DNA from 2 places in the Stenotrophomonas sp. STEN147 genome. Region 2 is predicted to be linked to the other one. Evidence: riboswitches for the same ligand, from Rfam matches in the RefSeq annotation. Region 2 holds a riboswitch; the other holds the start of a gene.
What was found. A riboswitch is a leader RNA that binds a small molecule or an ion and turns the genes downstream of it on or off. The one in region 2 is predicted to bind thiamine pyrophosphate.
Positions count from the first base shown of each region.

Region 1: it holds a riboswitch for thiamine pyrophosphate, as region 2 does, so the genes downstream of both, thiC (phosphomethylpyrimidine synthase ThiC) here and ACVOKU_RS12880 (TonB-dependent receptor) in region 2, are expected to answer to the same signal.

Region 1 covers NZ_JBRRCG010000013.1:78,723-94,707, reverse strand. The annotation lists gene ACVOKU_RS13615 (HDOD domain-containing protein) at 1-375, shown strand, start outside; gene ACVOKU_RS13610 (hypothetical protein) at 444-653, opposite strand; gene ACVOKU_RS13605 (TonB-dependent receptor plug domain-containing protein) at 820-3,699, opposite strand; gene ACVOKU_RS13600 (helix-turn-helix transcriptional regulator) at 3,749-4,648, opposite strand; gene ACVOKU_RS13595 (winged helix-turn-helix domain-containing protein) at 4,763-7,075, opposite strand; gene ACVOKU_RS13590 (ion channel) at 7,336-8,007, opposite strand; gene thiC (phosphomethylpyrimidine synthase ThiC) at 8,106-9,950, opposite strand; TPP riboswitch at 10,033-10,133, opposite strand; gene ACVOKU_RS13580 (BCCT family transporter) at 10,378-11,955, shown strand; gene ggt (gamma-glutamyltransferase) at 12,280-13,998, opposite strand; gene ilvC (ketol-acid reductoisomerase) at 14,695-15,669, shown strand; gene ilvG (acetolactate synthase 2 catalytic subunit) at 15,707-15,985, shown strand, end outside.
Region 2 covers NZ_JBRRCG010000012.1:40,504-56,488, forward strand. The annotation lists gene ACVOKU_RS12850 (electron transfer flavoprotein-ubiquinone oxidoreductase) at 200-1,876, shown strand; gene ACVOKU_RS12855 (c-type cytochrome) at 1,942-2,343, shown strand; gene ACVOKU_RS12860 (ATP-binding protein) at 2,337-5,942, opposite strand; gene ACVOKU_RS12865 (response regulator) at 6,018-6,656, shown strand; gene ACVOKU_RS12870 (glycine zipper 2TM domain-containing protein) at 6,845-7,228, shown strand; gene ACVOKU_RS12875 (phosphotransferase enzyme family protein) at 7,352-8,476, shown strand; TPP riboswitch at 8,520-8,614, shown strand; gene ACVOKU_RS12880 (TonB-dependent receptor) at 8,685-10,874, shown strand; gene pnuC (nicotinamide riboside transporter PnuC) at 10,883-11,455, shown strand; gene ACVOKU_RS12890 (hypothetical protein) at 11,472-11,891, opposite strand; gene ACVOKU_RS12895 (Dyp-type peroxidase) at 11,965-12,939, opposite strand; gene ACVOKU_RS12900 (OmpO family porin) at 13,158-13,733, opposite strand; gene ACVOKU_RS12905 (hypothetical protein) at 14,327-15,517, opposite strand; gene ACVOKU_RS12910 (helix-turn-helix domain-containing protein) at 15,564-15,899, opposite strand; gene ACVOKU_RS12915 (hypothetical protein) at 15,951-15,985, shown strand, end outside.

The sequences.
Region 1 (15,985 bases), on a different contig from region 2:
TCCAGTGCGGAACTGGGTGCCACCGCGGCGCTGCTGGCTGACATCGGCCTGCTGCTGCCGGGCGTCCGCAACGAGCGCAGCGAGCCTGCGCTGGCCGGCGACCTCCGCCCCGGGCATGCCGAAGCCGGCGCCTACCTGCTGGGGCTGTGGGGCCTGCCGATGCCGATCATCGAAGCGGTGGCGTTCCACCTGCAGCCGCAACGCGCCACGACCCGCAGCTTCTGGGTGACCGGGGCGGTGCACGTGGCGCTGGCGCTGGTCAACGGCGATCCCGTTGACGAGGACTACCTGCAGCGCGCGGGCGTGCTCAATCGACTGCCGCAGTGGCGTGAGCATGCCAATGCACTGATGGGGCTGACACCCACCGACGCCTGAGCGGCACGCGGGCGACTGCCTCCGCCTCGCATGAGGGCGCGTCCAACGGACGCGCCCTTTTTCCTGTCTCAGCGCTGCGGACAGGCGTCCAGCACGCACAGACGCCATTGGCGCTCGCACAGGGCCGGAGCGTTGCCCTTGGCCAGGCACTCCAGCCGGAGCTGCTCGCAGTACACACCGCCGCCGCAGACGATGATGTTCTGTGCGGACAACGAGCCCACCAGCGTTGCATAGATCAGGACGGCGGCCGATACCTGGCGGAAAAGCGTGCGCTTCATATCCATCTCCCAGTGTCCGGTATTGGACGCACCTACTGTGCTGAATGCGACAAGAGCAGACAGTGACCGCACTCACTTTCCCGACCTGATCAGAATTCCCTTACAGAAATGAAAAGGGCGGACCTTGCGGTCCGCCCTCCTCGTTCTGCTATCGCACTTCGATGGATCAGAAGCGCTGGGTGTACTTCATGTACAGGAAGCGACCCACGTCGAAGCCGCCGTAGTAGGCGAAGCTCGAGTTCGGCTGGGTGAACATGATCGGACCCTTGTGGTCGAACACGTTGTTGGCGCCCAGCGCGATGGTGGCATCCCACGGCGCCTTCCAGCTGACCTGCAGGTCGTGGAAGGTGTTGGAGCCGGTCTTGCGCAGCGGCGACTTCTCACCGTTCTGGTAGCGGTCGGCGTCGTCGCACGGACGGTTGGCCACGCAGGCTTCGTTCATGCCCGAGTAGTAACGCGCGGTGTACGCCACGCCGAAGTCACCCTTCGACCAGGTCAGGCCCAGGTTCGAACGCACGCGGAACAGGCCCGGCTCACCGACACGGCCGATGGTGATGTTGTCACCGTCAGCGTTCTGGCCCTGCTCGTCGTACTTGGCCAGGTAGCTCGTCTGCCAGTCGATCGCGAACTGGCCGATGGCCAGCTCCGGCAGGCGGTACTTGATGCCCAGGTCGTAGCCCTGGGTTTCCATCTGGCCGAGGTTGGCCAGGCCGTAGGTCATGCCGTTGATGTGGCCATCGCCTGCACGGGTGTGTGCGGCGCAACGCGAAGCATCGCCCAGCACGTAGCAGTCACGCAGGATGCGGTCGACGCTGTCAGCGATGATCATGTCGCTGATTTCGTACTTGTACCAGTCCAGCGAGATGTCCAGGCCCTGCACCCAGCGCGGGCTCCAGACCAGGCCGACGGTGGTGCTCTTGGAGGTTTCCGGGGTCAGGTTCGGGTTGGCGCCCGAGATGAACTGGTCCGGCGTCGCACACGGGGTCGAGGTGCACGGAATCAGGCCCTGGCCCAGTTGGGTGTAACCGACCGGGACGCCCGCCGCCGAGCAGGCCGCGTTGCCGTTGACCGAGCCCGGTGCGGTGACGCCGCACGGATCGGTGTACGCCTCGAAGCTGCTGCTCAGGCCACCGTACAGGTTGTCGATGGTCGGAGCACGGAAGCCCTCAGCCCAGGTACCGCGAACCAGCAGCTCGTCCAGCGGACGCCAGGTGAAGCCGAACTTCGAGTTCAGGGTGTCGCCGAAGTTGCTGTAATCCGAGTAACGGGTCGCAGCATTCAGGGTCAGTTCCTTGGCAAACGGCATGTCCGCCAGGACCGGCACGTTCAGTTCCAGGTAGACCTCGTCCAGCGAGTACTCACCCTGGGTGGTCTGCGCGCCCAGGCCGGTGGACTGGCCCGACTGTGCGAAGGCGTCCGGCGAGAAGCGGCCTTCTTCCTTGCGGTGCTCGACGCCCACGGCGAAGCCCAGGTCACCGGCCGGCAGGGTCACGATCGAACCCGACAGGTTGGCGGTGAAGCTGGTGGTCTTGGTCAGACCGGTATCGGTGAAGTACGGGAACAGGAAGTCCTGGGTGGCCTGGTCGGCCAGCGAACCGGCACCGGCAACGCCGAACGGCAGCAGCGGGTTCCACGGACGGCAGCCGCTGGTGGCGAGCGGATCGGACATGCTGGTGCCGCAGCGGGCGACGCCATCAGCACCGATGAACGAAGCGCCCAGCGCCTGTTCCGATGCGATCAGGCTCATGTCACCGTGACCACGCTTGGTGGTTTCGTTGCGGTTCCACAGCGCGCCGACGTCCCAGTCGAAGGTCTTGCCGGCGAAGTCGAAGAAGCCGCTGATGCTCGGGGCGAAGCGCAGGGTCTTGACCTGGCTTTCGGTGGTGCGCGGCACTTCCCACAGACGGCGGCGGAAGGTCAGGTCTTCACCGGTCGGGTTGAACGCGCTGTCGGCCGACAGCGGGGTGTCGAAGGATGCCGACTGGTACGGATAGCCTGCGATCTGCTGGGTGGTGTTGCGCTCGTTGTAGAGCACGTCAGCGTTGAACGAGATCGCGTCGGTGAAGTCGTAGTTGCCGTTGACGTACAGCGACTTACGCTCGATACCGGTCTGCACCATCATCTGCTGGTTGGCATTGACGGCGTCAGCGGAGGTTTCCAGACGGTAGTCGGCGCGGTTGGCCGGGTTGCCGCCATCACGCAGGGTGTACCAGCGCTGGTCGCTCGGGCCGACATAGCCCGGCTCGCCCTGCTTCAGGTTCGGGGTGACGCACGGGTCGCAGAAACCACCCTTCTGGTTGATCGGGCTGGCGCCCGAACCCGGGTAGTTCGGGCCGGCGTTGCCGTCACGGCTGAACCAACGGTCCTTCGCCCACACCGGATCCTGCTTGGAGTACTCGGCGGACAGGGTGACACCGCCGCGCTCGCCCATGCTGCCGAGGGTGAACGAATAGGTTTCGGTGTCGCCGTCGCCCTTGCCGTACTGACCGACATAGACGCTGGCTTCAGCGCCGTCGAAGCGCTTGCGGGTGATCACGTTGACCACGGCCGCGATGGCGTCCGAACCGTAGATGGCCGAGGCGCCGTCCTTCAGGATCTCGATGCGCTCGATGGCCGCCATCGGGATCTGGCTCAGATCCTGGTAGCCGGCGGTGGTCGCGCCCAGGCGCTTGCCGTTCATCAGCACCAGGGTGCGCTGCGCGCCCAGGTTGCGGATGTCGACGTAGTAGCCACCGACGTTTTCGCCCGAAGCCAGCGACTCCGAACGGGAGATGGCCGGGGAGCCGGCCGAGGTCAGGTTCTGCAGGACGTCGGCAACCGAGGTGTAGCCCTGCTTTTCCAGGTTCTCACGGCTCAGGGTGACGATCGGCTGCTGGGTTTCAACGGCAGCGCCGCGGATGCGCGAGCCGGTGACCGAAATGCGGTCCAGGTCGGTGGTGCCCTTTGCTTCCGGTGCTTCCTGTGCGGAAGCGAAGGCGGGCGCCAGCGCCAGCGCAATGCCGGCCGGCAGCAGGCCGAACCGCACTGCGGGGTTACGAACGTTCATCAATCTCTCCAAGGTACGTGTTAGCAGCGTGTTAAAACACCCCAGCACGTTACGATTGCGTTGCAGCGCTGTATTTGCGCGAACCAACCAGAGACTTTGCGGATTGTGGCGGGAGCAAGCCTCCGTTTTCCCTGAAGCGCGAAGCGGACTGCCCGTAGCGGGCGCGGAACGCGCGGGCGAAGCTGCAGCAGTTGTCGAAACCACTGGCTGCAGCGACCTCTCCCACCATCATGTCGGTGTCGCGCAGCAGGTCGGCGGCGCGCTCCAGGCGCAATCGTGCCGAAAGCGACTGCGGGCTTTCTTCATACAGGCTCTGGAACGTCTTGGAGAGATACCAGCTGGAGAAGTTGGTCAGCTCGGCCAGTTCGCCGATGCGTACGACGCGGTGGCTGTTGCCTTCCAGATAGAGGCGGGCGCGCTGCATGCGACCGAACACCTGGCGCTTGCGGCTGCGGGAACGGCCAGGGCAGCGCTGCACGTTGTCGGCCAATCCACGCTGCAGGCCGGCCAGATGCAGCAGCAGCGGGCGCAGGTGCTGCGCCGGGTGGCCACTGGCCAAGGCATCACGCCACAGGCGCAGCGCGACGCGAGCGTCACTGCGGCCCATCCGGCCGCGGCCCGCGTACAGGCCGCAGTCGGCCATCTCCGTCAGCACGCGCAGCGCTTCCACGTTCAGGTTCAGGCCGATGCACAGCCCGTTGCGCCCTGCCTGCACCAGCGGGCGCGATTCCTTCTCGAACGCGATCCATTCGCCGTGGCGCAGGCGGAAGCGCCCCTCCTTGGCCTCCACCCAGGAGCTGCCGCGCACCTGCATCCACACGGTGAAGCTGCTGCCCGCGGTCTGCAGGCTGCCGAGCCGGGCCACGCCCAGGCAGGTCGGCACGACGTCATCGAGTGCCTTGTCCAGGGAGACGGATTGGCCACGATCGGCCAGTGAGAGTTGACGCATGGTGCACCACGGATTTGCCAAGTACAGGCCTCCGTTTTGCCCAATCAGGCGGCACCGCGTCAGGAAAGACCGACGAGATCGCCACGAATTCGCGGCGAGATCCCGACGAAAAAATTACGAAGTCCCATTTCCCTTGAACATCAACATCTTGGAGAAGGCCGGAAACAGCGCGGGCGCCTTTTCGGGCAGCCGCATCACGCCGATGTCGGCGCCATCACTGACTGCCAGAGCCACAAACAGGGCCGTCCCGTCTGCGCTGGCGCTGAGTCCGTTGCTCGCGCTCAAGCGCTGCGCGTCCAGGCAGCGCCCGGCATCCTCCTGCCCGGCGGCGATGCGGACGAGGATGGTGCTGCAGCGGGTGGAACTGCCGAGATAGCCGATGCTGTCGTGGCCGGCAACCGTCCACGAGCGGTAGCGCCAGCGGCTGGGCTTGTCCTCGCTGATCTGCCGCACGCTGTCCGGGGACAGCACCGCGTCCGCCGACCACAACCCCTCCGCCGCCAGGCGGGTGAACAGCACCCGGCGACCTGCGCGGTCGAAGCGGACCTGGGAGACGCCGTCGATGCTCGCCAGCCGCCGCCAGGGTTGGGTGCTGCGATCGAACAGACTGAGCCGCGTACGCTGGTCGGCATCACGTTCGACCACCAGCAGTTGCTCGGGCGTGGCGCCATACAGCGCCTGCAGCGGCTGTTCGGCGGGCACGGGCAGCGGTTGCAGACGCTCGTCGCGGGGTGCGATCTCGTAGACCACCGCGCGACCGTGTGCATCGCGCCCAACCACCAGCAGTTGCCGGCTGTCGGCCGACCAATCGGGGGCCTGCCGTGCTTCCGGGCGCAGGCCCTCGATCGGCCGCAGCGAATCGGGGCGTTGCATGTCCGCCCACCAGAGAGCGAAGCTGCCCGAGCGGTCCGAGGTGAATACCAGCTGGCGACCGTCCGGTGCGGCCATCGGTTGACCGTCGCGGCCGCTGGACGCAAACAGGCGTTCCGGTTCACCGCCCTGCATCGGCACCTTGAACACGCCGAACTGTGCACGGCGATGGACGAAGGCCAGCATGCCGCCATGCCGCGATACCGCCGGCCACTGCGCGTCGTCCAGTCCGGCATCACGCAGCGTGCGCCGCTCGATGTCGAGGTAATAGAGCCGCACCTCGCTGTCGACCCGGCGGCCGAACACGATGGTGCGGCCGTCGCCAAGCCAGGCCCATCCGCGCAGCTCGGCCGACTCGCTGGTCAGCTGCTCCGGCGTGCCACCCGCGGCAGGAACCCGCCACAGGTCGCCCATCTGCGGGTTGCGCACGAACACCAGCCATTTGCCGTCCGGCGAATAGCGCGGCGCGTAATCGAAATCGTCCTGATCGACGGCGTACTGCAGCGGCTGCCACTGTCCGCTGGCCAGATCGAGTACTCGGATACCGCGGTGGGCATAGCGGCCCACCATGCTGCCGAATACCAAGCCGCGCCCGTCGGGTGTCCAGTCGAAGCTGAGCAGCTCGGTGCCATCGCAGCGCGTGGCCTGGCGCAACGCGCCGCCGGTCGCACTGGCGATCAGCACCTGGCACCCCCCATCGGCGGAGAAGCGGGCAAAGGCGATGTCGCGTCCATCCGGCGACCAGTTCGGGAAGCGGTCAACCGCACCCGCAGGAGGAACAAGCAGCTGCCGCGCCGGCGCGTTGCCGGACGTCTGTACCTTGATCGCACCGCCACCCAGGCCATCCTCGCTGGCGCCTTCGTAGGCCACCTGCGAACCATCCGGCGACAGCGTGGGATAGGTCTCGAAGCCGGCGGTGGCGGTGATCAGCCGATAGGGCCGCTGCGGGCTGCCGATCACCCGCGTACCGTTCTCCACCGCCGCCTCCACCGGAGAGCTGGCCGGCGCACGGCGCAGCAGCAGGACCGTCATCACCAGCAGCGCGGCCAGCATCAGCAGGCCCAGCACCAGCAGCAATCGACGTCGCAGGTAGCGCCAGCGACGGCGGCGCATGTCCTCCGGGGCTGGCGTGTGCACTTCCATGGCCGCGATGGAATCGCCCGCCGCGCCTTCGGCCTCGACCGCCAGTTCCGCTTCAGGCTCGGGCATGGCCTGCACCGGCACGCGCAGGCGGTAGCCGGTCTTGGCGATCGTCTCGATATACGCCTGGCCGTTGTCGTCGTCGTTGGCGAAGGCTTTGCGCAGCTGGGTCACCGCCTGCGTCAGCACATCGTTGGTGGGCAGCGTATCGGGCCACACTTCGGCGAACAGTTCTTCGCGGGTGACCACGCGCCCGGGTTGCCGCAGCAGCACACGCAGCACGCCCAGCGCCTTCGGCGTCAGCCGGCGCGGGCGACGCGCGCCGGCAACTTCGACCTCTCGCGAGGACAAAGTGACGACACATTCGCCAATCCGGATCCGATCAGATTCGGTGGGCTGGATTTCGCTGCGGTTCATTTTTTGCTAAACAGTAGAGACAGGTTCCGGGCAGTGTTCGCCTTCGATACCGTCCCCAACGGGGAACAGCGAAAAGCCAGATTCCGCACAAAGCATCGGCGCATACCGCAAAAACAATGGAGCGCGCGAATACTAGCCTATGCCGGTTACCTCGCCTATCGCGTGGTCGACATCAGGCTCTCTCTCGCCGACGCATTCACATAACTTCGCACCATCATTCGCGCCCTTTCGGGCGCGAAATTTTTATCTGCCATTCATTTTCAGAAACGCCGCAGCATGGTCAATCCGACCAGCCGCGAAACCACCAAAGCCACGTACATCACGCCTGAGAACTGCTCCAGCATGACCAGTGCGCGTGCCTGCGGATGCAGCGGCACGACATCGCTCAGGCCGACCCCGGACAGCAAGCTGAAGCTCAGATAAAGCAGCTCCATCCAGCTTCGCTGAGGTCCCTCGCTGCTGCCCTGGAAACTGCCCGGATACCACTGTTGGCACACCGCGAATGCGAAGGCGAATGCCCACGCGAGCAAGGTGAAGGTGGCGCCGGCCGCGAACAGTTCGTCGCGGGTGACTTTGTGGTCCTGCAGCATGTAGGCGATCAGGGCGCCGGCCGTATAGAAGTAGAGCAGGCTCTCCAGCAGCTGCGCGGTGGTCACCAGCGCGGCGCGGTCCAGCAGCGCGCCGGCGATGGAGAACACCACCGCCGGAATCGCCAGCAGCAGTGCCAGCCATGTACCCAAAGGGCTGCGCTGGACCACCCACAATGCCAGGCCCAGCACCGCCATTCCAAACATGCCCAATGCGGCGCGGCCGGCGGCCGTGTCGTCCAGCGCGGGATACAGCATCACCGCCAGCAGCTGCGCGCCCAGCAGCCACGCGGACGGATGGCGGCGGGTGATGGCCAGCCAGCGGGTGGTCACGGCAACAGGCATGGCGTCCCTTCCCCGGAAAGATGGGCGCAGGATAACGGGATGCGCGTGAGGCGCGCGATGCAGCGCCGCCGGGGGCATGCCCGGCGACGCCAGTCCGCTCAGCCCTGCTGGTAGACCTCCGCGCCCGCAGCGCGGAACTGCTCGGACTTCTCCTTCATTCCGGCCTCGGCGTACTCCCGCACGTCCTGGGTGATCTTCATCGAGCAGAAGTGCGGCCCGCACATCGAGCAGAAGTGCGCCAGCTTGTGCGCGTCCTTGGGCAGCGTCTCGTCATGGAATTCCTTTGCCTTCTCCGGGTCCAGCCCGAGGTGGAACTGGTCTTCCCAACGGAACTCGAAGCGCGCCTTGCTCAATGCGTTGTCGCGGACCTGCGCGCCCGGATGCCCCTTGGCCAGGTCGGCCGCATGTGCGGCGATGCGATAGGCCATGATGCCGTCGCGCACATCCTGGCGGTTGGGAAGGCCAAGGTGTTCCTTCGGCGTCACGTAGCAGAGCATCGCGGTACCGAACCAACCGATCATCGCTGCGCCGATGGCACTGGTGATGTGGTCATAGCCGGGCGCGATGTCCGTGGTCAGCGGCCCCAGCGTATAGAACGGAGCCTCACCACATTCGCGCAGCTGCTTGTCCATGTTTTCCTTGATCAGCTGCATCGGCACGTGCCCGGGACCTTCGATCATCGTCTGCACGTCATGCTTCCATGCGATCTTCGTCAGCTCGCCAAGCGTTTCCAGCTCGCCGAACTGCGCCGCGTCGTTTGCGTCTGCGATGCAGCCCGGGCGCAGCCCATCGCCCAGCGAGAAGGTCACGTCGTAGGCCTTCATGATTTCGCAGATGTCCTCGAAGTGCGTGTAGAGGAAATTCTCCTTGTGATGGGCCAGGCACCACTTGGCCATGATCGAGCCGCCGCGACTGACGATGCCGGTCACCCGCTTGGCGGTCAGCGGCACGTAGCGCAGCAGCACGCCGGCATGGATGGTGAAGTAGTCCACGCCCTGTTCGGCCTGTTCGATCAACGTGTCGCGGAAGATCTCCCAGGTCAGTGCCTCTGCACGGCCATCGACCTTCTCCAGTGCCTGATAGATCGGCACCGTGCCGATCGCCACCGGCGAGTTGCGGATGATCCACTCGCGGGTCTCGTGGATGTGCTTGCCGGTGGACAGGTCCATCACCGTATCGCCCCCCCAGCGGATCGCCCACACCAGCTTCTCCACTTCCTCGGCGATGCCGGATGACACCGCGCTGTTGCCGATGTTGGCGTTGATCTTGGTCAGGAAGTTGCGGCCGATGATCATCGGCTCGCTTTCCGGGTGGTTGATGTTGTTGGGCAGCACCGCCCGGCCACGGGCGATTTCGTCGCGGACGAACTCCGGGGTGATGATTTTCTGGATGGATGCGCCGAAGGCTTCGCCCGGATGCTGCTGCAGCAGGCCTGCATCGCGGATCGCGTCCAGCCGCTGGTTCTCGCGGATGGCGACGAATTCCATCTCCGGCGTGATGATGCCGCGGCGCGCATAGTGCATCTGGGTGACATTGCCACCCGCGCGGGCGCGGCGCGGCAGGCTGCGGGCCGGGAAGCGCACCGCATCGAGCTTCGGGTCGTGCTCGCGGTCGCGGCCGAAGGAAGAGCTAAGGCCATCAAGCTGTTCGGTGTCACCCCGCGCTTCGACCCACGCACGGCGCAGGGCCGGCAAGCCCGCGGACAGGTCGATGCGCACGTCAGGATCGGTGTAGGGGCCGGAGGTGTCATACACCGTGACCGGCGCGTTCTCTTCGCCGCCGAACAGGGTCGGCGTGCGGCTCAGTGCGATCTCGCGCATCGGCACGCGCAGGTCCGGGCGCGAGCCGGTGACATGGATCTTGCGCGAGCCGGGAATCGGCCGGGTCACGGATTCGGAGAGTTGCTGGGCCTGTTGCTGCAGGGCGGAGAGCTGTGCGTTCATCGGGCATCGTCCAGGAGGGTCAGGGACGAAGCGGCGGCGCACTGCCCCCGCACGCGGACGGTCCTTGGGCGGCGTCCGGGTTCGGTTGCATTGCAAAGCTTCCCTACGCCGGTATGAGCCGGATCAGGTTCCAAGGGACTGTCTCAACCGTGGCCGATGGCCGCGGTACCCCCGCTTCTTGCCGGCATTAGACCATAGAACCCCTGCAACAGGGCCAGCCGACAGGGCAGCTGAGCATCACGCAACGCGGATGAATTAACGCAACCATGACGTCGCGTTCAGTAACGTGCACGCGCATCGTGTCGCTGCGACCGATGACGCATCGCCGCCATCGCGGCCTCTGCCCGGCTCGCGCTCGAGTGCCGCCGGCCCCTCGCTGCAAGCGTTTGCTCGCTCCCTCAATCCCTTTGATCGGAGAAGCTCCTCCATGGTGTTTCGTGTTTCCATCGCACTGGTCCTGTTGCTGGTGCTGCTTGCCGGCGTAGCACCCGGCCCCTTCAACGCCGTGGTGCAGAGCATCCTCGGCGAACTCATCCGCGGCATCGGCTGGCTGTACCTGCTGGTGGTGTTCCTGGCGCTGGTGTTCCTGATGTACCTGGCGTTCGGTCGCTTCGGCAACCTGCGCATCGGTGGCGAAGACGCCGAACCCGAATTCTCGCGGGCCAGCTGGATGTCGATGCTGTTCGCCGCCGGCATGGGCATCGGCCTGGTGTTCTGGGGGGCGGCCGAACCGATCTCCCACTTCAGCAAGCCGCCGGAAGGACTGGCACCGGAAAGCATGGACGCCGCACGTGCAGCGATGCGCTATGCGTTCTTCCACTGGGGCCTGCATCCGTGGGCGATCTACGCGCTGATCGGCCTGGCAATGGCGTGGTTCCAGTTCAACCGCAACGGCCGCGGGCTGGTCAGCGACATGCTGCAGCCGATCATCGGTCATCATCATCGGGGCTGGATCGGACGGATCGTCAACATTGCCGCGGTGGTGGCCACGGCGATCGGCGTGGCTACCACGCTGGGCTTCGGCACCATCCAGATCGCAGCCGGCATGCAGCGCGTGTTCGGCGTGCATGCCGGTGTGCCGCTGCAGCTGACCATCATCGCCGTCGCCTTCGTGCTGTACATGGCCTCCACCCTCAGCGGCGTGGAGCGCGGCGTGAAATGGCTGTCGAACTTCAACCTGGTACTGGCCGCCCTGCTGCTGGCACTGGTCCTGGTGCTCGGGCCGACCGGCGCGATCTTCAATACCTTCACCACGACGCTGGGCTCCTACCTGAACCAGCTGGTGACGATGAGCCTGCGCATGTCACCGTTCTCCTCCAGTACGTGGGTCGCCGACTGGACGATCTTCTACTGGGCCTGGTGGATTTCCTGGGCACCGTTCGTGGGTTCGTTCATCGCGCGCATCTCGCGTGGCCGCAGCGTGCGCGAGTTCGTGGTGGGCGTGGTACTGGCGCCGACGCTGCTGGGCTTCTTCTGGTTCTCGGTGTTCGGTGGCACCGCGATCTGGTCGCAGATCTTCGGCCATGCAGACCTGGTGCAGGCGCTGGGCAACGGCTATGAAACCGTACTGTTCACCCTGTTCGACAGCATGCCGCTGCCATTGCTGCTGTCGTGCATCGCGCTGGTTCTGCTGATGATCTTCTTCGTGACCTCGGCTGACTCGGCGGTGCTGGTGCTGGCCAGCATGTCCACCGACGAGGCAGGCGACCCGCCCGCCAAGCGCAAGCTGGCCTGGGGAGTGGGCATCGCGCTGATCGCAGGCGCGTTGCTGCTGGCCGGCGGCCTCGACGCGCTGCAGGGCATGATCACGATCTCGGCACTGCCATTCGCGCTGCTGATGGTGCTGGTGATGGTCTCGCTGTACCGGGTACTGGACCAGGAGTACACGCGGGAGCGGCGGCAGGCACAGCGCCAGCGGCACATGATCGATGCGTGGATCGCGCGCGAAATGGCGGCACAGGAAGAAACCCAGGCCGAAGCAGCGCGCGCGCAGGATTCGGATTGAGGGTGTTCGGCAGCCTGCGCCGGAAAAACACGAAGGGGTCGGATCCGTTTCCTCTGGAAAACGGATCCGACCCCAACCCACAGCGCGCGGCTGTTGCTGTTGCTGTTGCTTTTGATCTTCTTCTTTCTCTTCCGTGGCTGACGCGCACGGAAATTGTCGGGGGCCTGCGGGTGGGAAGGACGGGGGTGTCCGCGGCATGGATGCCGCGGCCAAGCCTACAAGGACGTATTCACGGCGTCCCCCGGCATTCCCATCCGCACGCCCCAATCCATGATCGGCTCTGGCGATCAGCCGCGAGGGGGCTCAGCCCGGTGGCCGGGAAACTCAATACCCCGCCGCCTGCCCATCCTTTCGACTCTCCGACGCGCCGTAGTACACGCCCGTGTCCGGATCCCGCATGATCGCCTGATACCCGCCGTACGGACCGTCGGCGAACACGATGCGATGCCCCTTGCGCATCAGCGCGCGCACCGTTTCGTACGGGAAGCCCGTCTCCAGGTTCACCTCCCCCCCATCGGTCATCGCCGTGGCCTGTCCGGTCGGCTCCGTGGAACCTTCATGCTGGATACGCGGCGCATCTCCGGCCTCCTGCAGGTTCATGCCGAAGTCCACCAGGTTCATCACGATCTGCGCGTGGCCCTGCGGCTGCATCGCACCGCCCATCACGCCGAAACTGGCATAGGGCTTTCCATCCTTGGTGATGAACGCCGGAATGATGGTCTGGAACGGGCGCTTGCCCGGTGCGTAGCCGTTCGGATGGTTCTTCTGCAGCACGAACATCTCGCCGCGGTCCTGCAGGATGAAACCGAGCCCCGGTGGCGCCATGCCGCTGCCCATCCCGCGGTAGTTCGACTGGATCAGCGACACCATCATGCCGTCAGCATCGGCCACGGTCATGTAGATCGTATCGCCCTCCTCCAGCTGCTTCGGCGTGCCCGGCTGCACTTCCTTCAACGCCTTGTCCATCGAAATCAGTGCACGCCGCTGCGCGGCATACTCCTTGGAAATCAGCTTCTGGACCGGTGCGGGCTGGAAGGCCATGTCGGCGTAGAAGCGCGCACGATCGGCGAAGGCCAGCTTCTTGGCCTCCACGAACAGATGCACGTGCTCGGGCGAGCCGAATGGAATCTTCGAGAAGTCGTAGCCTTCAAGTACGTTGAGAATCTGCAGCGCGGCGATGCCCTGGCTGTTCGGCGGCAACTCCCATACGTCGTAACCGCGGTAGTTGCTGCTGACCGGCTCGACCCACTCGCCGTGGTGGTCGGCCATGTCCTGGTAGCTCAGGTAGCCACCATTGGCCTTGAAGTAATCGCCGATGGTGTGGGCGATCTCGCCCTTGTAGAAGGCATCCCGGCCGCCGTCGGCTACCTTCTGCAACGTATCGGCCAGGTTCGGGTTCTTCCACATCTCGCCCTTGCGCGGGGCATGCCCGTTGACCGTGAACTGTTCCTTGAAGCCGGGATACTGCGACAGCCGTGGCACGGAACGATCCCAGTAATAGGCGATCACCTCGGCCACCGGGTGGCCTTCGCGCGCGTAGCGGATGGCGGGCGCAAGATTGTCGGCCATGGGCTTGCGGCCAAAGCGGCCATGCAGGGCGAACCAGCCATCGACGGCACCCGGCACGGAGACCGGCAACGGCCCGGTCGCCGGGATCTCCTTCAGACCGCGCCGCTGGAACTCGGCCAGGGTCAGCGACTTCGGCGAGCGGCCGGACCCGTTGTAGCCGTACAGCTTCTGTGTCTTCGGGTCCCAGACGATGGCGAACAGATCGCCACCGATGCCATTGCCGGTCGGCTCCATCAGGCCCAGTGCAGCATTGGCGGCGATGGCGGCATCGACCGCCGAGCCGCCGGACTTCATCACGTCCAGTGCGATCTGGGTGGCCAGCGGCTGCGAAGTGGCCGCCATGGCGTGAGGCGCGATGACTTCCGAGCGGGTGGCGAAGGTGTGGCCGGTGATGCGGTCGGCAGCGAGGGAAAGCACAGGCATGGCCGCCAGGACGGCGGCAGCCAGCAGGGAACGGGCAAGGCGTCGGGACACAGTCGGGTTCCGATGGAAGGGTGGTAGCACCGATCATCGCCTCTGCGGCCTTCACACGGTATCGGGCAGAGGTCATGGGGCGAGGCGGCCGCGGCGAACGCTGCCGGCACCGGGTCATGCCCGGCGGGCAGAACCCCCGAAATCCGCGCAAAAACCTTGGTGAAAGGAGTGAATTCGGGTTCACCGAAACACTTTCAGCGGCAACCATCCTTGCGCCACAAGCGATTCCGCTGGACGCAGCGGAAAGTGCCTGGAATCACCCCGACAAGGGTTGACATCGTCAAAACAGCTGTGTTTCTCTCGATCACATGCTGCAACACAACACACCACCGCGAACCCACATCGACGCCGCCGACATCGGCGCCGCGTCGCTGCGTTCGATTCTTGTGCTCGTACTTATTACCCAACCAACAGGTGCGGGACGAGCCAGCGTGTAAGCAGATAGAACACACCGGAACTCGATCAAAAACCCGCACCCGCCCAGGTGCGGGTTTTTTCATTTCAAGACCTGGTTTCAGACGCAACCACCATGACCACCGCCTTCTGCAAAACCCGGACCTGCTGCACCACGATGCCTCGTGGCGGCCGTTCCTGTGCGATGCGCGGCCCCTCCTCCACCGCTTTCCCCTGACCGGCCGGTACGTCGCTTCGACGACCGGCCGTTCTTTTTTCTTCCCACCGCAAGGAACCTCCCCCATGAGCACCAACGACCTGCCCCAGACCAAGATCGCCGTCATCGGCTACGGCAGCCAGGGCCGCGCCCACGCACTGAACCTGCGCGAATCCGGCTTCGATGTGGTGGTAGGCCTGCGGCCGGGCGGCCCGACCGAAGCCAAGGCCCAGGCCGATGGCTTCACCGTCGTGGCTCCCGCCGATGCGGTGAAGGATGCCGACCTGGTCGCCGTGCTGACTCCGGACATGGTGCAGAAGAAGCTCTACAACGACGTGCTGGCGCCCAACATGAAGCAGGGCGCGTGCCTGCTGTTCGCCCACGGCCTCAATGTCCACTACGGCATGATCGAGCCGCGCGCCGACCTGGACGTGGTCCTGGTCGCACCGAAGGGCCCGGGCGCGCTGGTGCGTCGCGAGTACGAGATCGGCCGTGGCGTTCCGTGCATCTGGGCGGTCTACCAGGACACCAGCGGCCAGGCCGCGCAGCATGCGCAGGCCTATGCGACCGGTCTCGGTGGCGCCCGCGCCAATCTGATCCAGACCACCTTCAAGGAAGAAACCGAGACCGACCTGTTCGGTGAGCAGGCGGTGCTGTGCGGTGGCGCCTCGGCGCTGGTACAGGCCGGTTTCGAGACCCTGGTGGAAGCCGGCTACCAGCCCGAGATCGCCTATTACGAAGTGCTGCACGAACTGAAGCTGATCGTGGACCTGTTCTACGAAGGCGGCATCTCGCGCATGCTGGAATTCATCTCCGAAACGGCGCAGTACGGCGACTACGTCAGCGGTCCGCGGGTGATCGATGCCGGCACCAAGGAGCGCATGAAGGAAGTACTGAAGGACATCCAGGACGGCACCTTCACCAAGAACTGGGTGGCCGAGTACGAAGCGGGCCTGCCGAACTACAACCGGTTCAAGCAGGCCGACCTGGAGCATCCGATCGAGAAGGTAGGCAAGGAACTGCGCGCCAAGATGGTCTGGTTGCAAGGACAGGCCGCGTAACCACGCGGCCCTCCCCCACCCGCTTGCAAGGTCCCCCATGAACTCTTCCACACACCGCAGCGCGCCACCCAACGGGGCGCGCTGGCTGACCCAGGCACTGGAGGCCGAAGGCGTCCGCACGCTGTTCGGCTATCCCGGCGGCACCATCATGCCGTTCTACGACGCGCTGGTGGATTCGTCGTTGAAGCACATCCTGGTGCGGCACGAGCAGGGCGCGGCGCTGGCCGCCAACGGTTTCGCGCGCGCCAGCGGCCAGGTGGGCGTCTGCGTGGCCACCTCCGGCCCCGGCGCATCGAACCTGGTCACCGGTATCGCC
Region 2 (15,985 bases):
ACCAGGGTCGGCACCCACCCGGCTGCGCGCGTGCGCTGCAGTGCAGCAATCACGATGTGAATACCGGCGATCTAGCTCGATCACGCCCGTCCCGGTACCCTGACACATTCAAACAACCGTTTCGCCGTGGCTGCACGCGCGATTTCCAGGCAACCGCCGGTGGCCCTGCTACCGGCACTACCCACGAGTCATGCAATCGATGAGCGCTGAAGCCAACGCCCTGCCCCCGCGTGAAGTAATGGAGTTCGACGTGGTGATCGTCGGTGCCGGCCCAGCCGGGCTGGCCACCGCGATCCGCCTGCGCCAGCGTGCGATCGAAGCCGGCCGCGAACTGTCGGTGTGCGTGCTGGAGAAGGGCTCCGAGCCCGGTGCACATGTTCTGTCCGGCGCGGTGATGGACCCGCGCGCCCTGACCGAACTGTTCCCGGACTGGGCCGAACGCGGCGCACCGCTGAAGCAGAAGGTCACCCGCGACGAATTCCTGTTCCTCAGCGAGACCGGGTCGCGCAGCACGCCCAATGCGCTGCTGCCGGAGTGCTTCCACAACGAAGGCAACTACATCATCAGCCTGGGCGAAGTGACCCGCTGGCTGGCGCAGCAGGCCGAGGCGCTGGAGGTTGCGATCTTCCCCGGCTTCGCCGCCGCCGAGGTGCTGTACGGCGACACCGGCGAAGTGATAGGCGTGGCCACCGGCGACATGGGCATCGAGAAGGACGGCAGCATCGGCCCGGCCTTCGAGCGCGGCATGGCGCTGCATGCGAAGTACACGATCTTCGCCGAAGGCGCGCGCGGCCACCTTGGCCGCCAGCTGATCGCCCGTTACAGGCTCGACGAAGGCAAGGACCCGCAGGCCTACGGTATCGGCATCAAGGAACTGTGGCAGATCGACCCGGCCAGGCATGAGCCGGGCCTGGTGGTGCACGCCGCCGGCTGGCCGCTGGACAGCGACACCTACGGCGGCGCGTTCCTGTACCACGCCGACGGTGGCAAGGTCGCCATCGGCTACGTGGTCGGCCTGGACTACAAGAACCCCTGGCTGAGCCCATTCGAGGAATTCCAGCGCTTCAAGACCCATCCGCAGATCCGCAAGCACCTGGAAGGCGGTACCCGCATCGGCTACGGCGCGCGCGCGATCACCGCGGGGGGCCTGCTGTCGCTGCCGAAGACGGTGTTCCCCGGTGGCGCGCTGGTCGGTTGCGAGGCCGGTTATCTCAACGCCAGCCGCATCAAGGGCAGCCACGCCGCGATCAAGACCGGCATGCTGTGCGCCGACGCCGCGTTCGACGCGCTGGCCGCCAACCGCCAGCACGATGAGCTGAGCGCCTATCCGAAGGCCTTCGAAGCCAGCTGGCTGTTCACCGAACTGCAGCAGGCCAAGAACTTCAAGCAGTGGTTCAAGAAGGGCCAGACCGTGGCCACGCTGATGACCGGTGTGGAGCAGTGGCTGCTGCCCAAGCTGGGCGTGCGCAACCCGCCGTGGACGCTGCACCGTACGCAGCCGGACCACGCCTGCCTGGAGCCGGCGGCCCAGCACACCCGCATCAGCTACCCGAAGCCGGACGGGGTGCTGACCTTCGACCGTCTCAGCTCGGTGTTCCTGAGCAGCACCAACCACGACGAGAACCAGCCCAGCCACCTGACCCTGAAGGACCCAAGCATTCCGGTGAAGGTGAACCTGGCCGAGTACGCCGGCCCGGAAGCGCGCTATTGCCCGGCCGGCGTGTACGAGTTCGTTGGCGAAGCCGACAACGCACGCCTGCAGATCAACGCGCAGAACTGCGTGCACTGCAAGACCTGCGACATCAAGGATCCCACCCAGAACATCGTCTGGGTGACCCCCCAGGGCGGCGGCGGCCCGAACTACTCGGGCATGTGACCGCAGCGGGCTGCGACCGCGTGTCGCAGCCCGGCCCGTGGCGGCCACGGCTATCCTCTCCGCCCATGCGTGCCTTCCGCCTGCTCCCTGCCCTCGTCCTGCTGCTGGCGTGCAGCGGCTGCCAGCGCACGGCCACGCCACCGGCCACGCCTGAGCAGGCGCGACAACAGGCGATGCAGCGCGCGTTCGAACTGTGTGCGGGCTGCCACACGGTGCAGGCCGGTGGCATCCACCGGTTCGGTCCCAACCTGCACGGTGTGATCGGACGCCGCGCCGGCAGCCTGCCCGACTACGGCTATTCGCAGGGCATGCGCCGGGCCGACATCGTCTGGACCGCACAGACCCTGGATGCCTTCCTGCAGTCACCGACGCAGCAGGTGCCCGGCACGCGCATGTACAACGCGTTTCCCAGCGCCGAACGACGTGCGCTGGTGATCGCTTACCTGCAGCAGCAGTCCGCTCAGTGAGACAGCCCCTGCAGCTGCTGCTGCAGGCGTGACAGGAACGCCTGGACCTCGGCGAACAACGGCGCGCTGTCCACTTCCCCGGCGTCTTCCAGGCGTTCGACCAGGGCATTGGCCTGCGTTGCCAGCGCGTGCGCACCCACCGCCCCGAGCCCGCCGGCCTGGCGATGCAGGTGCAGGGCGGCGGCCTCGCGGTCGCCGGCCTGCACCGCACGCTGCACGGCCGCGATATCCACCTCGCTGGCCTGCAGCAGGGTGGCGGCCAGCTGCACGGCGACCGCATGCGAACCGAAGCGCCGCTGCAGGCCTGCCAGGTCCAGCGATGCGTCGCCCTCCACCGCTGCGGACGACGCTGCGGTCGCCTCCTGCGGCGCCACGGACGCCTGCGGCAACCATCGCATCAACGCCGCGCGCAGCGTGGCCAGCGACAACGGCTTGGCCAGCACCTCATCCATGCCGGCCTCGCGGCAACGTCGCGCGTCGTCGTCCAGCACACTGGCCGTCAATGCCAGCACCGGCATGCGCGGCTGGCCCTGGCGGCCTTCGCGCTCGCGCAGCAGGCGGGTGAACGCAAAGCCATCGAGAACCGGCATGCGGCAATCAGTGATCACCAGGTCGAAGCGTTCCGACGCCACCCGGTCCAGCGCCTGCTGGCCATCACTCACCAGCACATGCGGAAGGCCCAGCTGCTGCAGCCGCCAGGCCATCATCGCCTGGTTGGTCGGATGATCCTCGATCACCAGCACGCGGCTCTGGCGCAGCACGATCGGCAGCAGCGCCGCCTGCTCGTGTTCGCTCGCCAGCACGGCGACGTCCTCGATGCCGGCTTCCACCAGCGACAGACGGACCTCCGCGCGGGTGCCCTCGCCAAGCGTGCTCTGCAGGGTCAACGTGCCGTCCATCATCTGCACCAGCCGCTGGCAGATGCTCAGGCCCAGGCCGGTTCCGCCATGGTCGCGCTGGATGTATGCACCGGCCTGGGTGAACGGCGCGAAGAGGTGCTGCAGTTGTTCCGGCGCGATGCCCATGCCGGTATCGATGACGCTCAGGCACAGCGGCTGGCTGCCATCGGCGGTGGTCGGCCCGAGCACCTCCAGCCGCAGCCACACATCGCCCTGCGCGGTGAACTTGATGGCATTGCTGAGCAGGTTGAAGACGATCTGCCGCAGGCGCACGCCATCCACTTCATGCGCCGCAGCCAGCTGCGGATCGATCTGCACGTGCAGGGCCAGGCCACGCGCGCTGGCCTGCGCCGACATCAGCCGGCACACGCCTTCCAGCAGCGTCCGCAGTGACAATGGCACCGGCTCCAGGCGCAGCGCACCGGCTTCGATGCGCGAGTAGTCGAGGATGTCATCGAGAATCTGCCGCAGCATCTGCGCAGAATCCTCGATCACGGCGAGGATGCGCTGCTGTTCTGCATCCAGCGGCGAGTGCGCAAGCACTTCCAGCATGCCCAGTACACCGCTCATCGGCGTGCGGATCTCATGACTCATCGTGGCCAGGAAGCGTGATTTGGCCTCGGCCGCCTGTTCCGCCTCGATCTTCGCCGCCGCCAGCGCATCAGCCTGTGCGCGTGCCTGGGTCACGTCCACCCAGTAGCCGCTCCAGGTGACGGCGCCGGCCTCGGTGGCGTAAGGGTGGGCCTGGCTGCGTACCCAGCGCGCGGGCGTGCCGTCATCACCCGGCAGCAGGCGGAACTCGAAGGCCAGCGGCGCGAACTGGCGGGCCGCCTGGTCGATGGCCTGCAGCACGGCCTGGCGGTCGGTGTCCTCGATCCGCGCCAGCAGCGCCTGCGCATCCTGCTCGGCACGCTGCCGCGGAATGCCGAACAGTGCCTGCAGGTCGCCGGCGATGAAGGGGAAGGCCAGGCTGCCGTCCGCGTCGCGACGTGCCTGGTAGACCACCGCCGGCAGATTGTCGGTGACCTCGGCCAGGCGCTGCTCCAGATGGCGGCGCCCGGCCACCTCCCGGCGCAGCCGCCAGTGACCGACGCCATGCACCACCGCCCCGGTCAGCAGCACCAGCAGCAGCGGAAGCCCCCAATGCAGTACGGCGTCCCAGTCCACGCCACTGCGATACTCCACGGCCAGCCAGTCGCCCCGCAGCGCCTCGTGCTCCCGCGGTGACATCTGCAGCAGCAGGCGGTCGAAGGTGGTCGCCAGGGCGGCATGGCGACGGTCGACAGCCAGCGCCAGCTGGTCGCCGAATCCGGCCGGCGCAAGGATCTGCAGACGGCCCGGGAAGCGGTTGCGCAACAGGTGGTCGACCAGGACCAGGTTGCCCACGTAGGCATCGGCCTCGCCATTGGCCAATCGCTGCAACGCCTGCTCGCCACTGCGCGCGGGAATGATCTTTGCCCGTGGCGCCTGCTGCAGCACGTAGCCGCGCAGGCGTTCCGGGTCGGACAGCAGCACGCGCTTGCCCTGCAGATCGGCCAGCCCCAGGATCGCCGGGCTGTCGCGCGTGCCGACGATCACGCTCGGCACGCTGATGAAGGGCTGGCTGAACACCCAGTCCGGCCCCAGGTAGCGCGAATCGGTGGGAATGCCCATCACCGCCTGCACCTCACCCCGCAGCGCCTTCTCGCGCACCTCGAACCAGTCATGGCTGGTTTCCACCTGCAGGTTGGCGCCGACCTGGATCAGCCGCCGCAGGTACTCGCTGGTCAGCCCGCTGGGCTGGCCATCGCGGTCGGTGAACGAAAGCGGCGCGGCATTGGGCGCGAAGGTGATCTTCAACGGCTGCTGCAGCACGCGCTTCTCGGCCTGGCTGAGGGCCAGCTGCGCCGACGCGGACCATTCCGGAGGCCGCAGCCAGCGCTGGGCCAGCGCGTCCCGCTGCGCCTGGCTCGTGGCAGCCAGCGCCAGGTCCAGCGCCTCGGCCAGCGGTTGCTTGCCGTTGGGGACGCCGAAGTGCGCCCGCTCCGGCGGCAGATCGCTGGGCCGCAGCAACACCACTCCCTTCAGCTGATGGGCCGCGATCAGCTCGGTGGCGACATAGGCATTGCCGATATAGACGTCGGCCTTGTCGTCTCTGACCATCTGCAACGCCGCCAAAGTGCCATTTGCGACAAGTTGTCGTGCCCGTGGGAAACGGGCGCGCACCTGCGGTGCGGTCAGGAAATCCTGCTCGATCACCACCCGCAGTCCGTCCAGATCCGGCATCTCCGAAGCACGCAGGTCTCCGGGTCGTCCGACCACCGCCAGCGGCGCTTCGACATAGGCCGAGGTGTAGACCATGCAACGGGTTCGGTCGGCACTGAGGCCGATGTTCATGACCACATCGATCTCGCCCCGGCATGCCGCGTCCAGCACGGATGGCCAGTCCGGATAGCGGCGCGCCTCGACGTTCACGCCCAAGCGACGAGCCAGAAGCGACAAATAATCCGGTCCCAGGCCCACCTGTTGGCCGTCACGGATCGACTCGAAAGGGGGCCAACCACTGTCATACTGCCCGACAACGATGCGAGGGTGCGCAGCCAGGTATTCGCGTTGCAGGGGACTCAACGGCAATGGGCCGGGCGCGAGTTGCGCCCAAGCGACGGCAGGACCCAACATGGCCAGCAGCAGGACCCGCCCGCGAACAGCCCAGCTACGCATCGGCGTTGATCTCCTAGAATCCTGCCAGGAGCCGCGATGGTCGCGGTCCGGCGTGCCCGGTGGTCATACTAGAGCATGAGCTTGCGCATCATCATCGCAGACGACCACCCCGTGGTCCGTATCGGAACCCGCGCCGTCATCGAGTCCAGCGGCGTTGGCCAGGTCGTCGGTGAAGCCGACAGTGCCCAGGCGCTGATGGCGCTGCTGACCAGCCAGCCATGCGACCTGCTGGTCACCGACTATTCGATGCCCGGCAGTCCCCAGGCCGATGGCTTCGCCATGATCGGCATGATCCGGCGCCGCCATCCCGATCTCAAGGTGCTGATGCTCAGCGTTTCCAGCAACCTGGCGATCCTGCGCATGGTGCTCGACAGCGGCGTGCTCGGCCTGGTCGACAAGAGTTCGTCGATGGACGAGCTGCCGCAGGCGATCCAGGCGGTGAACCGCGGCCAGCTCTATATCAGCCGCAGCCTGCGCGAGCGGGTCGAGGCCGCCGGCAGCTGGCGCATGCGCGAGGGCGACGGCAAACCGCTGTCGCCACGCGAACTGGAAGTGCTGCGGTTGCTCGGCACCGGCATGACGGTCAAGGAGATCTCGGTGCAGCTGCACAAGAGCGTCAGCACCATCAGCCGGCAGAAGGGCGATGCGATGCTGAAGCTGGGCCTGAAAGGCGATGCGGAACTGTTCGACTATCTGCGTGACGGCAAAATCTGAATCCTGTCCATCCAGCCGTTGAACTTTCAGGCAGGCTTCATGCCGCCTGACGCTAGATGAATACGCACGCCGCCCAGTGGCCCACGCAATGTTCCGGCAATCTCCGGGCGCCAGCGTGGTCACTACGGCAGCCGGGGCGCCCGCGCCCTCCCTGCCCACCGTGGCATGCCCCTACAGGAGAACCGAACATGCTCAGTACTTCCGCTCTCAGCTTCCGTGGCGTGGCGATGGCCCTGGCCCTGCTGGCCGGTGTCGCCGTGGTCAGCGACGCCAGCGCCATGTCGAGGAAGGACAAGCGCACCGTCGTCGGTGCGGTGGTGGGCGGCGTCGCCGGCCACCTGATCTCCAATGGCGATCCGGCCGCCACCGTCGGCGGTGCCGTGGCCGGCGGCGCGATCGGCAACCTGACCACCCCGGACCGCCACGACCGTCGTTATGACCGCCGCTACGACCGCGGCTACCAGCGCGGCTACGACCGGGGCTATGGCTATCGGGACCGCGGTCATGACCGCCGCTGGCGCGACAGCGATCGCCGCTACTACCACGACCGCGGTCGCCACCGCGGCTGGTAACCCTCGCCGGCGCTGCCCGGCATCACCGGCAACGGGCGGGTCGATGACCCGCCCGTTTGCGTCCGGGCCGTCCATGGCGTTGAATGCGCAGCCCTGGATCACTCCTTTGCCCCCGGCCCCCGCATGACCTCCACCGCCCACCGCGTGCAGGGCCTCAACAACGATGAGGTCGCTGCCGACTGGCCCGCGATCGATGCAGCCGAGGTTGCCTGGCTGGCCCGCCGTTATCCGGTGCTGGACGCGGACAGCGCCCTGCGTTGGCACAGCCCCCGGCCGTTGTCGGCCGCCGCGCTGGTCGAGGGTAGCCGCGGCCGGGTGTTCATCAAGCGCCACCACCGCAGCGTGCGCAGTGCCGCCTGCCTGCAGGAGGAACACCGCTTCATCGCCCATCTGGACGCTGCCGGCGTGCCGGTGGTGAAGGTTCTGCCCACCGCCGGAGGTGACAGCGCCATCGAGCATGGGCCGTGGACCTATGAGCTGCATTCGCCGGGGGGGGGTGACGATCTGTACCGCGACGCCGCCTCCTGGACGCTGCTGACGGACACCGCACGGGCGCGTTCTGCCGGACGCATGCTGGCCCGGCTGCATCAGGCCGCCGCCAGCTACCAGGCCCCACAGCGCAGCACGCATGTCCTGGTGGCACGCGATGAGCTGATCCGCGCCGCCGACCCCATCGGCGTGCTGGAAGCGGGTCTTCCCGACCGCCCGGGACTGGCCCGCTACCTGGCACGGATTCCGTGGCAGGCGCAGCTGCGCCGCGACGTCCTGCCCTGGCATGCCGGCCTGGCCGAGCGCCTGTCCGCCGAGCCGCCGCTGTGGGCGCACAACGACTGGCATGTGTCCAACCTGCTGTGGCGCGGCGACGACGTCAGCACCGTGCTGGATTTCGGCCTCGCCTCACCCACCAGCGCGCTGTTCGACCTGGCCACCGCGATCGAGCGCAATGCCGTGGCCTGGCTGGAGCTGGAGCGGGGCCATGAGGCGGTGCGCATCGACATCGCGCTGGCCCTGCTCGACGGCTACCGCGAAGTGCTGCCGTTGTCGGCCACCCGCCTGCACCTGCTGGCGGACCTGCTGCCGATGGTCCACTTCGACTTCGCACTGTCTGAAGTGGAGTACTTCGAAGGCATCACCGGCTCGACGGCGAACGCCGATGTCGCCTGGTATCCCTTCATGCTGGGCCATGCCGCGTGGTTCGCCAGCGCACCCGGCCAGGCCCTGCTGCAGGCGCTGCATGCCGCCACCTGAAGGGCATCGGCTCGCAAATCCCTGCCATCTGTAGTGAAATAGCGGCCTGAAGCGGGGGTGCCTGGATCTGCAGGCTGAGAGAGTCCCTTGGAACCTGATCCGGTTTGCACCGGCGTAGGGAGCTTTGAGCCGCAGCCACACCCCCGTTCCGGGCCGGTGCACCTGCGCGCCGTCGCTTCGTCTCCCCTGTTGTCCGAAGACGAATCGAATGAACCGCTGCCTGCGTCCCACCCTGCTCGCTCTCGCCCTCTGTGCCGCGCTGCCACTGCATGCCAGCGAGGCTGGAGCCTCCCCCGACGTGGCAGCCGACAGCGGCGAACGTTCGCCCACCGAGCTGGCAGCGGTCCGCGTGCAGGCCGGCAGGCCGGCGGCCGACAGCGCGCGGGTCAGTGCATTCGGCGCCGGCTCCTGGAAGGACACCCCGGCCTCGGTGAACGTGCTCGAACGCGACTACCTCGACCGTCGACAGGTGCGCTCGTTGTCCGAACTGGCCAGCAATGACGCCTCGCTCGGTGATGCCTACGCGCCGGTGGGCTACTACCAGAACGTCGCCATCCGCGGCTTCGCGCTCGATGCCGCCACCGGCTACCGCTTCAACGGCCTGGCCATCGCCGGCGAACAGCGGCTGGCGCTGGAGAACGTGCAGGCGGTGGAGATCCTGAAGGGTGAAGCCGGCCTCGCCGCGGGGGTGATGGCACCCGGCGGCATCATCAACTACATCGGCAAGCGCCCGGCGGAAGTGCGCACGGCTACCCTTGGCACCGATTCGGAAGGCTCGCGCTATGCCGCCGTCGATGTCGGCCACTGGATCACGCCGCGTTTCGGCATCCGCCTCAATGCCGCCTGGGAGGGCAGCGAGTCCTACGTCGAGCACGCCGACGGCCGCCGCAACTTCTATTCGCTTGCAGCGGACTGGCTGATCGGCGAGCGCGGCAAGCTGGAAGTGGACGCCAACTACCAGACCAGTTCGCAGCGCTCGGTGTCCGGTTACCAGCTGCTGGGCGCACGGGAGCTGCCTCGTGGCGTCGACCGCGAGCACCTGCTGGGCTATCAGCCGTGGCAGCGCCCGGTGGAGATCGCCAGCACCAACATCACCGCCGTGCACACCTACGACTTCAACGAGCACTGGCAGTCGCGGCTGTCGGTGGGCCACAGCCGCTCGGTCATCGACGACAACGTCGCCTTCGCCTATGGCTGCTACTACGCCGACGCGTGCGCTGATGGCAGCGTGCCCGGCAACTACTTTGCCCCCAACGGCGACTACGACATCTACGACTACCGCAGTCCGGACGATACCCGCCGCAACCAGCAGGCACGTGCCGAGCTGCGTGGCCGCTTCGACACCGGCAGCGTCGGCCACCAGCTGACGGTCGGCGCCGACACGTTCCGCCGCACGGTGGACAGGCGACCGAGCGTCAACGAGTACGTAGGCAGCAGCAACATCCACGACACGCAGGTGCCGGTGTACGAGCCCTCGCCGCTGATGCCCGGCCCGTCCGCACGGCGTCTGGACAGCCGCCAGACCGCCGTGTTCGCGCTGGACCGCATGCAGTTCGGCGATGACTGGCAGTGGCTGGCCGGTGGCCGCTTCGTCCGCCTGGACGAGCGCGCGTACGACAAGCGCGGCACGCCGCAGCGGCACAGCCGGCTGTCGCGCTTCCTGCCGCAGACCGCGCTGGTATGGAAGGCCACCGACCAGCTCAATGCGTACGCCAGTTATGTGCGCGGCATTGCGCTGGGCCAGGAGGCACCGTTCTGGACCTCCAACGCCGATGCCTTCCTGCCGGCGGTGCAGTCACGGCAGCTGGAAGCCGGCGTCAAGTACGTGCCGGCTGCCTCGCTCACCCTGGGCGCCGCGCTGTTCCGCATCTCGCAGCCCTACCAGTACGCCATGCCGGATGACAGCGATGCCGGTTACACCTTCGTCGAGCGCGGCACGCAGACCCATACCGGCCTGGAGCTGACCGCCAACGGCCAGCTGACCGATGCGCTGCAGATCGTCGCCAGCGCCAGTGTGCTGCAGGCGCGTGCACGCGATACCGGAACGCCGGGCCAGGAAGGCCATCAGCTGGTGAACGTGCCGAAGGTACGCGCCAGTGTGCATCTGGCCTACGCGCTGCCGTTCGTGCAGGGCCTGGATGTCACCGGTGGCTGGCGCTATGCCGCCGCCAATGTGGCCCGTGCCGACGGCGGCGTACGCGCGCCGGACTATTCGGTGTTCGATACCGGCCTGCGCTTCCGCCACCGCGTGCATGAGCGCGCCGTGACCTGGAACCTGTCGGTGGACAACGTGTTCAATCGCTTCTACTGGCGCGACACCGGCAGCAGCGGCGGTGACTACTACCTGTTCCCCGGCGCACCGCGACAGGCGCGCCTGTCGGTGACGTTCGCGCTGTGAACGGCGCCGTGCTCGAGTGGACCGCCGCGCTGTGCAGCGTGCTGGGCGTATGGCTGATGGCGCGCCGGCGGCTGGCAGCGTGGCCGGTCGGCCTGCTGTCGGTGGCGCTGTACGGATTGGTGTTTGCCGAGGCAAAGCTGTACTCCGACACGCTGCTGCAGGTCGCCTTCGCCGGCTTCCTGGTCTATGGCTGGATCAACTGGCGCCAGCACGCCGCCGACGAGGGCAGCATCCGCATCGTGCCGCTGGCACGCGGAAAACTGCTGCGTGACCTGATCATCGGCCTGTGCGGTGGCGTGGCGCTGGGTACGGTCATGCACACCTTCACCGATGCCGCGCTGCCATGGCTGGACGCGATGCTGACCGCCCTGAGTCTGGTCGGCCAGTGGTGGCAGGCGCGCCGCCATGTGGCGTGCTGGTGGGTGTGGATCGGGGTGGACGTGGTCTATGTGGGCGCGTACCTGTTCAAGTCGCTGCACGTCACGGCCGCGCTGTATGTGTTCTTCCTGGGGCTGGCGGTATTCGGCCTGCGCGCCTGGAGTGCGGCGGCGCGGGAGCGCGAGCTGCTGCCGGCGCGGTAGTGCCGCGCAGTGCACTTCACTTCGGCTGCAGCACCAGCCCCAACCGCAACGGCTGGCGCATGTCGGCCGGTGGCGCCGACGACAGCGGCGCCGACTGCAGCGTCGCGCGCAGATCCGCGTCCGCCTGCGCATCGCCGAGACTGTCGAATTCCAGTTTCGCGATGCGGCCATCGGCTGCGATCCAGAGGCTGACCGGCAGCGGCGTGGGCACCTGCGGGTGCGCCTGCAGCCAGGCCAGCACGCGCTGCACCTTCGGGTCCTGCTCCTGCTGCAGGCGCTGCTGCAGCTCACTGCCTGCCGTGGCGGCGTAGGCCATCCAGTGTGGTGGAGCCTCCTCGGCCGAGACGGCCCCGGCGCCGCCCAGCGCCAGAAGGCCGATCAGCGATGCCAGCGGTCGCCACCAGCGGCGGCGGTCGGCGCGAAGTACGGATTCCATGGCAGCACCCTCATGCAGTCGTCCAGCGCTCCATCGTCGGCGGCGCGGATGACAGGCAGATGGCGGGCAGGCATCACCCGCCCAGGTCGGCCAGCACCTTGCGCGAAGGCGCGAAGAAGGTCACGCCGGTCATCGCGGTGGAGAAGTCCAGGATGCGGTCATGCAGCGGCGCAGGGTTGCCGATGAACATGCGCTCGAGCATCTTCTCGATCACCCACAGGCGGCGCGTGTAGCCGATGAAGTACGTACCGTACTCACCGCGCCCCGGGTTGGCGAAGGGCATGTTGTCGCGCAGGATGTCGTGCTCGCCGTCGGCGTCCTCGATGGTGCACAGCGTCTTGTGCGACTTCTGCGCGTCGGCCGGCGCATCGTCCAGCTCGGTGTTGTCGTGCTTGGTGCGGCCGATGATCGCCTCCTGCACCTCGGTCTTCTGCGCGCGCCATGCGTCGAGGTTGTGCAGGTACTTCTGTACCACCACGTAGCTGCCGCCGGCATGCGCGGGATCCTCGTCGCCGACGATCGTGGCGTCCGGCAGCGACAACCCTTCCGGATTGGCGGTGCCGTCAACGAAATCGAGCAGGTCGCGGCCGTCGAAATAGCGGAAGCCGGCCACTTCATCGACCGTCTCCACCGCATCGCCGAACGCCATCAGCAGGTTGCGCTCGAACGCCACGATCAGGTCCATCGTGCGTGCCCGGATGTGGTACAGCAGATCGCCCGGGGTGGACACCGCGGTGTGGGTGGCGCCCCTGATCTCGCGGAACGGATGCAGCTCGCGCGGCGGCGTGCTGCCAACCAGCGGCTGCCACACACGGTGGCCGATCGCCACATTGCAGGTGAAGGTCCGTTCGATCTCGCGGATGGCCGTGTTCTTGATCAGGTCATCGGTGCTGGCCAGCACGTCGCGCACCTTCGCGATCGAGTCCGCATCATCCTTCACCTTCAGCACCAGGAAGGCGGCCGAGTGGGTCAACGGCGCAGTGATCTGCTGCGGCTCGTTGTCGAGCGTGTGATTGAGGGCGGTGATCGGTGCGGGCTGGGAATTCACGGCAGTTCCTGCGGGCTTGAGGCGGGCGCATCGCGCATGGTGCAGCGATGTGCGGGCGATCATAGCGGAACGGCTTCCGCTGCGACGGAGCGGTTCTCAGTCGCGCGCCAGCCGCTTGGGGCGCAGAAAAGTGAAGCCCGGCGCGAGGCCGGGCTTCGATGGCGTGCGGGAGAGAGAGAGTCACACGCCAGTTACACGCACTAACGACAGAGCGTTTCTTACCAGGTGAAGCGCGGGCCGACGAACCACTCGCGGTCGCCCGCCTTGGCCAGCTTCACTTCGCCACTCAGGCCCCAGTTCTGGTTGAACTTGGCGGTGGCACCGACGCGGCCGTAGAACTCGCCGTCCGGGTTGTAGCCGTGCTTCTTGCTGAAATCTTCGTAGCCGGCCAGCGCGTAGCCTTCCAGATACGGGTTGAACGCGGTGCGCACGCCCACTTCAGTGGAGTAGCCATTGAAGTCCAGGCCGCGCTTCTCGTCGTACTTCTGGTAGGCCACACGGGCCACCAGGTCGGTGTTCGGCGCGATGCCGTAGTTGTAGCCGACACCCAGGCGCCACTGGTCGACGTCATTCTTGAAGCGGTCGGTTTCCTGCGCGCTGTAGTCGCCGAAGATGTGGAAGTTCGGGTGGACGGCCACCGAGCCCTTCACGCCCCAGCCATCGGCGTCGCCGCCCTTGGCATCGGTGTTCACGTAGCCGCCTTCAACGTAGTTGTACGACAGGCCATCGGCAGCCGATGCAGCGAACGGCAGGGCAGCCAGCAGACCCAGGGCAAGCAGCGAATTCTTGTTCATCGGGACACACCTTTAATTATTTTGGTTTCGTCGACCGCCTCCCGGGAGGGGGAGAGAGGAGAGGCGGTCGACAGGTGTGAATTATCCGTTTGTTGGCGAAATCAGCCCTGAATATTGAACTGACCGGTACATGAATGAAGTTGCTGTTCAGGGAACTCTGCCGCTGGTCGTCAGTAGATGGGCAACCATAGGTTTGCACGTTTGCTCAACCTATGGTTGCGCAAGGGCTGAAAACCTTTGGTTGCAGGTAGCCAAGGGTGGGTCTCGCGTCCGCCGGTCATTGGCCCTCGCCAACGGCCCTGGCGGGAAGACCCTTAACCAATGGGGGAGAGCCTCACGTGGCTTTTGGAAGGCCGGGGCAGTGAAGGTCGGACGAAGCATTCTGTTCCCTGGTGCCGAATCCGGAGCAGTGGAGGTCGACATCGCCACGGTAACGTCCGCTATGGATCGGACGCTGTCGCCGCAACGCTAAATACGCCTCTTGCCGATGATCGGTGCTTCCCGCCAAGAGAACACACGACACCACTCAGCCACTGGTGGCACGGCTGAGTCTGCGCAAGGACGTCCTATTCGGCGGGCGGCGGCTCGCAGCCTTACCGGGCGAACGTGAGAATGGTCTCAGTGCGCATTCGCTTTGACAGACTTCCACTCTGGGTCAGTGGCAGATAGCGACTGCCTGCAGGCAGATCGCGCTCTGCAACCTTAATCAGAGACAGCCCGGCCTGGATGCCTGCTTTTGCAACGCCCTCCGAGTTGCGGATAAATACTTCTTTCAGGCAGGAGTTGCCCAGCACATAGGTCGCCGTGCCGCCGGGGCGCAACACGCGGGCGGCTTGCTGCATCATGCGCTCCAGATCCCCAGCGTATCTGATCACCATCTTTCGCTGCTTGGACTCAAGCCGATCCAGGTCACACATCGCCGTTGCGATCGTGTCGGCGATTGAGCACTGCGCATCAAAGCTGCGCTCAGCCCCAATCGTGCTGGAGCGGATACTTCGAAGTTCGCCAATGCTGTGGCCGAGCCAAACCAGCGAGAGGCGATGTCCGCGCATGTAGTCGATAGCGTTCAGGTAAGGGGGGGAGGTCATGATCGCGTCCACACTGCGATCCTGCAGGCTTATAGAGCGCGCATCTCCAAGCGTGACCTGCACTTGACCATGTTCGTGGTTAGCGGACTGATTATTGACAAGGCGGGTGAGCAACTGGGCTGCCGACCGTTTGAAGCCATCAACTACATCATAGTCGGAAACCAACGCTACACGGTGGGGTCGGCTGTGTGACGTATCCCGCGCCAGCGAAGCGCACTGTTCTTTGGTGACGATGATCCGGCTGAGAGCGACTTGCAGAATGTCCAAGGCCGAGCGCCGCAATATGGACCGGATGGACTTGCGGCGGCGATCGAACACGATAGCCAAGCGCGTCAGCTCGCGGCGTTGCGCGGCACCAAACCAATAGCGGATGAACTCCAGGGTCTCATCGTCCTGCCATGCAAGGCGAGCGCTACGCAGGTCCACGGTGGCAGCCTCTGAAAGCACAGACTCCAACTCGGCGCGCACGACGTCTGCGTCAAAGTGTGCTGTCCATACGCGGCTCATCAAAACCGCAAGGGGGTCCATGTCAAAGCCAATTGCCGTGTGGCCGAGTGAGAGGGCTTGCCGCAGCACTGTTCCCGACCCGGCCATTGGATCAAGAACCACGCTGTTGGCCGGCAGCGCGACCAAAGAACTGAGTGCCAATTCCGGTGCCATGCGGGCCGGAAATGGATGGACGGTGCGAGTGTGCATGTGATCAGAGTCCTAAGCCTGCCTTGGCTGATGGGAATTATCGCTGTCAGGGAGCGCGTGGGGTGAGACCTACGGACCTGTCTCGGAGCGACCGCACCAGGTCCAGTGTTGCCTCGAGTGCGGTTACCAACTCATCCAAAGAGCCCGTAGGTCGCACGGTACCGTTTTCGCCATTCAGGATATTCATACAATGCATTGTCACCTCGCCGGGAGGCTCCACCACCCCTTTCTCGTATCGAGATATCACGCCTTGGGATTTTCCCATCATTCTGCCGAAAGAAGCCTGATTCATACCCAGCTTAAGCCTGGCTCGGCGGACGACATCCGCGGTAGTGGGGTGGGAGGGCGGTTGCATAACTTGAATGATATGCACCATGTGCATACTATGCAAGGGGCGCTTTTTAACCTACGATCAGCACACAGGGGAAACGCTATGGATAGGCAGTTCGTGGACATCACGGATATTGG